One region of the Streptomyces sp. MUSC 14 genome, then DNA from elsewhere that is predicted to be linked to it. Evidence: riboswitches for the same ligand, from Rfam matches in the RefSeq annotation. Region 1 holds a riboswitch; each other region holds the start of a gene.
The links. Region 1 has a riboswitch for cyclic di-AMP ahead of BIV25_RS25065 (transglycosylase family protein). Riboswitches for the same ligand answer to the same signal wherever they lie in the genome.

Region 1 (2,193 bases):
CGCCCGACGGAACGGCGGCACGACCCGTGCTGCCGTCGTCGAGGCCGACCTCGACCTCGACCGTGGGGTTGCCTCGGGAGTCCAGGATTTCCCGGGCTACGACGACGTCGATGGACGGCACGAGCATCTCCTTCTTGGATGTGACGCTGGAAGTGCGGGGCGGTGCGCCTTACGGCGGCGCCGTGCGACTAGAGCCTAACCGTCTCCGGGGGATCGGCCCGCGACCGACCGCCCCGTGGACGCGGTGGGACACGCAGACGGTACCCATTGTTCACCCTCGGAACAAAAGGGGCTGCCGATGAGACCCGGCTGAAGTGTGGGGAAACAGAAAGCCCCGTCCCGGCGCGTACGGGGGAACACGCGCCGGGACGGGGAGCCCGTGGGGACGGGGGTGACCCTCACGGGGTCCTCGGTGTGGGGGGTGGGGATGTGAGGGCGCTGTGCGTCCGGCCGGAGCCGGATGTCACTTCAGGTGCAGCTGCTGACCGGGGTAGATGAGGTTCGCGTCCTCGACGATGTCCTTGTTCAGCTCGAACAGCTTCTGCCAGCCGCCGGCGACGTGGTGCTTCGCGGCGATGGCGCTGAGGGTGTCACCCGTGACGACCTTGTACTCGCCGTCGCCCTTCTTGACCTTCTTGCCGGTCGGGGTGGTGACGGTCTTGCTCGCCTTCGGGGCCGTGCGCTCGGCGGAGCGGGTGGCGGCCTGCTGGTCGGCGGAGCGGGTGGCGGTGCTGCTCGACGAGCTGCTGCCGGCGGAGGAGCTGCTGCCGGTGGAGCCGGCGCCGGTGCTCGGGGCGGAGCCGTTGTACGCGGCGGAGGACAGGCCCGTGCCGCAGACCGGCCAGGCGCCCTTGCCCTGCGAGGCGAGGACCTTCTCGGCGACGGCGATCTGCTGCGCCTTGGTGGCCTGGTTGGCGGTCGAGGCGTAGGCGCTGCCGCCGTACGCGGCCCAGGTGGAGGCGGAGAACTGGAGACCGCCGTAGAAGCCGTTGCCGGTGTTGATGGACCAGTTGCCACCCGACTCGCACTGGGCGACCGCGTCCCACTCGGAGGCGGTGGCGGCGGAGGCATTGCCGGCCGCCATCAGCGGAGCGGCGACGGCGGCACCGGTGACACCGGCCAGCGCGACGACGCGGACGGTCTTGGACGGACGGCGGTGCTTGCCCTTGCCGGAAAACAGCATGGATCGATCCCCTCACCGACGCCTGCGAGGTGAGCTGTCGGGTTCGGGCCGGTTGAGTTGCCCGGCCGCACGCCCGCTTTCGCGGGCCTGCGGCTCCACCCCAAGCCGGTTCCGGCATCAACTGCCGGTCCCAGCACCTACCTTGGGTCCCCCGCTCCTGCCTACGGCGCTTGACGCGACGACTGTTCCCGGACGGCCGCTGGCAGGATTCGGCGTTGCGGCAGCCGGGGCTCGTGGTGACGAGCGGTCCTGACCGTAGACAGGCGATCGACGGAATTTCAAAGACGATCAGGGCTTCTGAGACTCATCCCACACTTTCGCCAAAACGGACATTAGCGATCAAGCGGGGCGCCAACTCGCCCTACTCCGCGTCCGTTTCGTGACCAACTTCCAGGGTCTGACCGGCAGTGATCTGGTTCGGGTCGGCCCCTACCACCTTCTTGTTGCCGTCGTAGAGCGCACGCCATCCGCCGTCGACGCCAAGGGAGTCGGCGATGGAGGCGAGCGTGTCACCCTCGCGGACCGTGTAGGTGTCCGTCTCACGGCCCGCATGGCGACCCGGGGACGCGGCATCCTGACCGTTTGTCACGCTTTCGTCCGCGCTTCCGCCGCGGTGACGCCCGCCACTGCTGAGCGCCCCCGTGTCGACCAGGCTCCAGGAACCGGCACCCTGTCCGTAATCGTCCGACTCGTCGGTTCCAGGGGTGGCACTCGGAGAGCTGTCCTCGCCCTGCGCGCCCCCGCCGCCGGAGGAACCGGTCGAACCGCCGGAACCGGATGCACCAGCCTTGCCGCCCTTGTCACCCTTGTCGGACTTATGGCCGTCCGCCCCCTTGGAGCCGTGCGACGCACCCGCCCCCCTGCCGTTCCCATCGCTCGCGCTCGGCCCGGGCGTGGCACCGGCGTCCGAGGAAGCGCCCGCGTCGGAGCCGGAGCGGGAGCCCGACCCGTCCCCGGAGCCCGAATCGGCCCCGGACGAGTCCGACAGGCCGGACGAGTCGGAATTGTCC
Region 2 (2,193 bases), on a different contig from region 1:
CCATGCCGCCCTGTCCGACGACGAGTTGGCGGCTGTCGCGCGCGCGGTGGTGGGCTCGCTCGCGACGGTCACCATGTCGGGGCCGGGGACCGTGGAGCTCCAGCCGTCCGGGGTGACCAAGGCGACCGGGCTGGCACTCGCCGCCGAGCGGCTCGGCGTCGGCGCCCGACAGGCGCTGGCGTTCGGGGACATGCCCAACGACATCCCGATGTTCGACTGGGCCGGGCACGGGGTCGCCATGGCCGGCGCGCATCCCGAACTGAAGGCGTTGGCCGATGAGATCACCATGTCGAACGAGGACGACGGCGTCGCCGTCGTCCTCGAAAGACTGTTTCCGACCGGCTGACCGGTGCATCGGTGCGCGCAGGTCAGCCGGGTCTCGGACGGTCCCCCACCGGGCCGCGTCAGGGCCGCGGTGTCTCAGTACGCGCTGTGGACGTTGTCGATCGAGCCGTAGCGCGCGGCGGCGTAGTTGCAGGCCGCGGTGATGTTCGCGACCGGGTCGTACGGGTCGAGCGCGGTGCCGGTCACGTGGTAGGCCCGGAAGGTCGGGTCGATGACCTGGAGCAGGCCCTTGGACGGGATGCCGGCGGCGGCGTTGGAGTCCCAGTTGTTGATGGCCGTCGGGTTGCCGGAGGACTCCCGCATGACGTTGCGGTAGATGCCGTTGTAGGAGCCCGGGATGCCCTTCTGGGCCATGATCGAGAGGGACTCGCGGATCCAGCCGTCGAGGGTGTTCGTGTACCCGGAGGCGTTCACGAGGGACGTGGTCGTGGCGGTCGGCGAGGGCGTGCTGGTGGCGGCGGAGGCGCTGGTGGCACCGATGAGCGGCATCGCGAGGACGGCGGCACCGGTGCCGGCGACGGCGAGGGTGCGCAGGAGACGGCTGGTGCGGGTACGACGATGCTGAGCGGCAGCGGACATGGGGAGTTCCTCTCCGTCGCCTGCGAGGTGAGCTGTCGGGTTCGGGCGGGGAGGTGCCCGGCCGTGCCTTCGCGGGAAGGCGCGGCTTCACCCCTAGCCGTTCCGGTGCGGCGTGTGCCGACCGGTCCGGCGACTTACCTGGGTCCCCCGCTCCTGCCGTACGAATGAGTTCGCGGATGGTGGTGCGGGCGGCGGCAGGATTCGGCGTCCGCCCGGCGAGCCGGAACGTATGCGAGAGCACATGTCGGGAACAAGTGCTGGAATCACACAACGTCCCGTTTGACCTTGAAGTGCGCCCTATGAGGCACTTGATCCTTTGCGGTTGCCAATCCTCAACTCCCCCGCGAGGCAAGGGGAACGGATGGACCGGCCATCGATGGGTGGACGTCGGCCCCCGTGACTCAAGTCACGAAGGAGCAAATCGCCATAGAGTGTGCATAAGGGATTTAACAGACTCGCGCTCCGAGTGGCGCAGGTCGTAGAGGGGGACGTGAAGGGGAGGTGAGGGGGCGGGCCGGGGTGGAGGTGTTACTCCGCTCGCTCCTCGGTGTGCGACAAAGTGCGTAGCATCCTATAAGTCAATAAATGTCCGCTCTTATCGTCTGATCGAAAACAAGCCGGTCATGATCCAATACCGCCTGTGCTGGACCGGTGGGCGCTATCGGTGATCGAAACAGGACCGGATACGCTGACTTGAGTGATGGCAGCGACCTATCGACAAACCGTGTAATCGCCAGCAGACACCAGCAGACAGGAGACCCCTCGTGACCGTCGTCGGGCCGTTCGGGCTGAGCGTGCGGGACCAGGCTCTCGAAGCCGATGTCCAGGCCGGATTGGCGGCTGTCGAGGAAGGCTTGCTCGAGGCCACCAAGAGCGAGGTCCCGTTCATCACGGAGGCCGCGCAGCACCTCGTACGGGCCGGCGGGAAGCGGTTCCGGCCGCTGCTCGTGATGCTCGCGGCGCAGTTCGGCGACCGCCACGCGCCGGGCATCGTGCCGTCGGCCGTCGTCGTGGAGCTGACCCACCTCGCCACGCTGTACCACGACGACGTCATGGACGAGGCGGCCGTGCGGCGCGGTGTGGACAGCGCCAACACCCGCTGGGGCAACTCCGTCGCGGTCCTCACCGGTGACTTCCTCTTCGCCCGCGCCTCCCAGATCCTCGCCGACCTCGGGCCCGAGGCGGTCCGGGTGCAGGCCCTCGCGTTCGAGCGGCTGGTCACGGGCCAGATCCTGGAGACGGCGGGCCCCTCGGACGGCCGTGACCCGG
Region 3 (2,193 bases), on a different contig from region 1:
AAGTCGAGCGCGTTGGCCTCGCGGAGGCGGGACTGGTAGAGCGCGTAGGCCTGGGCGAGGGTCTTCTCGAACCCGTCGGCCGCCTGGGCGGCGAAGTCCTCCTCGTCGATCAGCTCGTTCTTCAGATTGCTGATCTTGGCGCTGAAGGACTTGGGCGGGAAGCGCTTGGGGTCGAGGTCCAGGTCGCGGCAGACCAGGGCCATCAGGCGCTTGCTGTCGGCGGCGTCGTAGATCGAGAACGACGACGTGAAACCGAGCCTCTTCGACTCGCGGCGCAGGATGCGCACGCACGCGCTGTGGAAGGTCATCACCCACATCGCGTGCGCGCGCGGGCCGACGAGCTGCTCGACGCGCTCCTTCATCTCGCCCGCGGCCTTGTTGGTGAAGGTGATCGCGAGGATCTGGCCCGGGTGCACGCTCCGCTCGGCGAGCAGGTGGGCGATGCGGTGGGTGAGCACACGGGTCTTGCCGGAGCCGGCGCCGGCGACGATGAGCAGCGGGGAGCCGGCGTGCACGACCGCGGCGCGCTGGTTGTCGTTCAGCCCCTCCAGCAGCGCCGCCGCGTCGAGGGCGGGGCGGGGGGCGCCGTCGCGGTAGTAGGAGTCCCGGTCCGGCGGCACGTCGAACTTCCCGCCGAACAGATCGTCCGGAAGCGGCTCCGGAGCGTGGTCGTCCTCGGGCGGCGGCGGAGGCTCCTCGTCACGCCCGCGCGGGGGCTGGAGGTCCGCCAGGAAGCTGTCGTCAAAGAGGCTGCTCATCGCTCTCCGAGTCTAGGGCGCCCCACCGACAACCGGTCGCCGTCCCGGGAAGAAGACCCCGCGCGCGGAGGGGCGAACATCCCCTACACAGCGGAATCGCCCGATGACACGGACGTGATTCCCGTCTCGGATCACGAAAATGTATCGGACATATCACGCACCAACCTTCACACTAGCCACACGAGTTGGCTAGGTTGCCGTCGGGCCGCGTGCGCGGCTCCCGCCGAGTCCGGCCCGTCCCGTACGGGGCGCCCGGAGCCGGGGACCCACCGAACCTGGGGTGAATCGGCCGACTCCCGTCCGGGACGACGCCGTAGGGCAACCCTTCCGAACCACCGCCCGAACCCGACAGCTAACCCGGTAGGCGGACCATTGGAAGGAGTCGCCTCCCTTGGCGTCGCACCGCAAGCCGCGCCCCGGCGGGACCACCGCGTCGGGTATACGCACCCCCGCTCTCGCCACCGCCGCCCTCACCTCCATAGCCATGCTGTCCCAGACCGCCGAGGCCGCCCCGAGCACCGGCCACACCCGGCCGAGCCTGGAGGAGGTGGAGAAGAAGGTCGACGACCTCTACCGGCAGGCGGAGTCGGCGACCGAGAAGTACGACGCGGCCAAGGAGCGCACCGGCAGGGAGCGCGGCCACGTCGACGCCCTCCGCCAGGAGGTCGCCCGCCGCACCGACACCCTCAACAAGGCCCGCGAGGAGCTGGGTTCGTTCGCCGCGGCCCAGTACCGCACCGGCGCCGCCGCGCCGAGCACGGCCACCTTCCTGCTGGCGAACAGCCCGCAAGACTACTTCGACCAGACCCAGCTGATGAACCGGCTGACCACGCGCGAGAAGAGCGCGGTCGACGCCTACATCGGCGATCAGGCCGCCACGATGAAGAAGCGGCGGGAGGCCGCCGAGAGCCTCCAGACACTGACCACCTCGCAGCAGGACCTCCAGACGGCCAAGGCGACCGTCCAGAAGAAACTCGCCTCCGCGCGCGAGCTGCTCTCGCAGCTGACGGCGCAGGAGAAGGCGCGGCTCGCGCAGATCGAGCAGGCCAGGCAGCAGGAGGCGGCGCGCAAGGCGGCCGAGCTGGCGAAGCAGCAGGCCGCGGCGCAGGCCGAGCAGCAGAGCGGTTCGTCCGGCTCGTCGTCGGGCTCCGGCGGGTCCACGTCCACGGGCTCGACGGGCTCCACCTCTTCGGGGTCCTCGGGATCCTCCGGGTCGACCAGTTCCTACGACACGAAGGCCGAGAAGGCCCTCGCCTTCGCCCGCGCTCAGATCGGCAAGCCGTACGTGTGGGGCGCCACCGGGCCGGGCTCCTACGACTGCTCGGGCCTGACCCAGGCCGCCTGGAAGGCGGCCGGCGTCTCGCTCCCGCGCACCACGTACGACCAGGTGAACGCCGGCACCACGGTTTCCCTGGCGGATGCGCGCCCGGGCGAC
Region 4 (2,193 bases), on a different contig from region 1:
GTGTGCGGCGCCTGATGGTCGAGGGCGGCGGCACGGTCCACACCCAGCTCCTGCGGCAGGGTCTCGCCGACGAACTCCAGCTGGTCCTCGCCCCGCTGCTCGTCGGCGACCCGGCCGCCCCGCGGCTGTTCGGCCCGGGGGCGTACCAGTCCGGCCGCCTCCGCCTCACCGAGACCCGCCGGATCGAGGACGTCGTCCTCATGCGCTACGAGCCCACCGCCCCCGGCACCGGAGCCGTCCCCGCCGCCGCCGACCGTCACTGGCTGCGCATCGCCTGCGAGCTCGCCGCGCTGTGCCCGCCCTCGAAGACGGCGTTCAGCGTCGGCGCGGTGGTCGTCGCGGCCGACGGCACGGAGCTGGCGCGCGGTCACTCGCGCGAGGGGGACGACCCGGTGGTCCACGCGGAGGAGGCGGCGCTGGCCAAGATCGACCCGGCCGACCCGCGGCTGGCCGCCGCCACGGTCTACAGCAGCCTGGAGCCGTGCGCCCGCCGCGCGTCCCGGCCCGCGCCGTGCGCCGAGCTGATCCTGCGGGCGGGAGTGCGCAGGGTGGTGACGGCATGGCGCGAGCCGGACACGTTCGTCGCGGCGGCCGACGGCAGCGGGATTCTGGCGCAGGCCGGGGCCGAGGTGGTCGTAATGCCGGAGTACGAGGCGCAGGCCAAGGCGCCGAACGGGCATCTGGTGCGGTGAGCCGCCGCGCCCCTTCGGGGGCGCACAACACTCAGGGCCCGGAATCCAGTGGATTCCGGGCCCTGAGTCTTCAGTAGCGGGGACAGGATTTGAACCTGCGACCTCTGGGTTATGAGCCCAGCGAGCTACCGAGCTGCTCCACCCCGCGTCGTTGTGTCTCAAGAGTACCCCATGCGAGGGGCAGCTCGCACACCGCTTGATCACGGAAGCCGGCAGCCCCGTGATTCCGGGCCCGTTTCCATGGATTCTTCACTGACGGTGACCGCGCGACCGCCGTCCGCATAACATCTGAGACACCATCAAAAACGCCGAGACTCCTGAGCGTCGGCCAACTCGACCGGTTTGCTGTGGTTCTGGCCGGTACGTCCGGCCGGAAAACGTTAACGATCAAGCCGAACGGCTTGGAAAGTGACTTGCAGGTCTATTAACGTTCGATAACGCAGCGCGGTCGTCCCAGCCGTCACAAGAGACGGCTCCGTGCGCACGCGCCGAATCCCGCAAGGGAACCGGGGAACCACCACCTTGGGGTGAATCACGCGGACACCGACGTGAACTCACTGAGTCACGCCCGGTATACGCGCGTAGGAGACCTTCCTGCTCCGAACCCGTCAGCTAACCCGGTAGGCGACGGAAGGAAAGGAGTACGCCCGCGTGGCGTCCAACCGGCTTGCCCCCGAAGCCCCGTTCATACCGGCGTCCGACGAGCCCGAGACCTTCGCCTACGGCTCCCACCCCGCCGAAGAGGGCACGTGGGAGGAGTGGAACCCCACCGAGGACTCCGTCGACCGGGTCCGTGGCCGGCACCGGGTCGCCAAGCAGCGCGGCGGCTTCGCCCGCAGCTCCACCGTCCTCGGCGTCGGTGTCATCGCGGCCGTCGGCGCGGGCGGCATGGCCAGCGCCCACACCGGCAAGCCGCCGGTCTCCATCTCCCTGCCGGACTCCGTGAGCCACCTCTTCGAGGGCGGCTCCACCGAGGCGCCGAAGTCCACCACCGCCACCGGGCTCTCCGACGTCGGCATGCACACCGAGAGCGGCAAGAGCGGCGACGCCGGCGAGGCCCTGCGCAACCGGATCATGGCCCAGGCCGAGCAGCAGCAGAGCAAGGCCGACAGCCGGGCCACCGCCGCCAGGCTCGCCGCCGCCGAGCGACAGACCGCCGGCGCGGCCGCCCAGGCCGAGCAGGACGCCGCCGCCAAGGCCACGGCCGCCAAGGCCACGGCGGAGGCCGACGCCGCGAAGGCCGCCGAGGCCAAGCGCCTGGCCGAGCTCGCCAAGCAGTACACGCTGCCCGTCGTGTCGTACACGATCACCGGCACCTTCGGTCAGCCCGGCGCGATGTGGTCCTCCGGCTACCACACCGGTCTCGACTTCGCCGCCCCCACCGGCACGCTCATCAAGGCCGTCCACGGCGGCACCATCACCCAGGCCGGCTGGGCCGGCGCCTACGGCTACCGCACCGTCCTGACCCTGGACGACGGCACCGAGCTGTGGTTCTGCCACC

Region 2: another riboswitch for cyclic di-AMP. It lies ahead of BIV25_RS18465 (transglycosylase SLT domain-containing protein); the one in region 1 lies ahead of BIV25_RS25065 (transglycosylase family protein).
Region 3: another riboswitch for cyclic di-AMP. It lies ahead of BIV25_RS00690 (NlpC/P60 family protein); the one in region 1 lies ahead of BIV25_RS25065 (transglycosylase family protein).
Region 4: another riboswitch for cyclic di-AMP. It lies ahead of BIV25_RS25800 (M23 family metallopeptidase); the one in region 1 lies ahead of BIV25_RS25065 (transglycosylase family protein).

Annotation. Positions count from the first base shown of each region.
Region 1 covers NZ_MLYN01000038.1:96,270-98,462, forward strand. Annotated here, with positions in the region: gene eno (phosphopyruvate hydratase) at 1-127, opposite strand, end outside; gene BIV25_RS25065 (transglycosylase family protein) at 464-1,183, opposite strand; cyclic di-AMP (ydaO/yuaA leader) riboswitch at 1,188-1,362, opposite strand; gene BIV25_RS25070 (transglycosylase family protein) at 1,545-2,193, opposite strand, start outside.
Region 2 covers NZ_MLYN01000027.1:120,555-122,747, reverse strand. Annotated here, with positions in the region: gene BIV25_RS18470 (HAD family hydrolase) at 1-346, shown strand, start outside; gene BIV25_RS18465 (transglycosylase SLT domain-containing protein) at 421-924, opposite strand; cyclic di-AMP (ydaO/yuaA leader) riboswitch at 929-1,109, opposite strand; gene BIV25_RS18460 (polyprenyl synthetase family protein) at 1,689-2,193, shown strand, end outside.
Region 3 covers NZ_MLYN01000005.1:147,575-149,767, forward strand. Annotated here, with positions in the region: gene pcrA (DNA helicase PcrA) at 1-758, opposite strand, end outside; cyclic di-AMP (ydaO/yuaA leader) riboswitch at 970-1,142, shown strand; gene BIV25_RS00690 (NlpC/P60 family protein) at 1,150-2,193, shown strand, end outside.
Region 4 covers NZ_MLYN01000039.1:50,783-52,975, forward strand. Annotated here, with positions in the region: gene BIV25_RS25790 (dihydrofolate reductase family protein) at 1-692, shown strand, start outside; tRNA gene BIV25_RS25795 (tRNA-Met) at 767-840, opposite strand; cyclic di-AMP (ydaO/yuaA leader) riboswitch at 1,169-1,336, shown strand; gene BIV25_RS25800 (M23 family metallopeptidase) at 1,344-2,193, shown strand, end outside.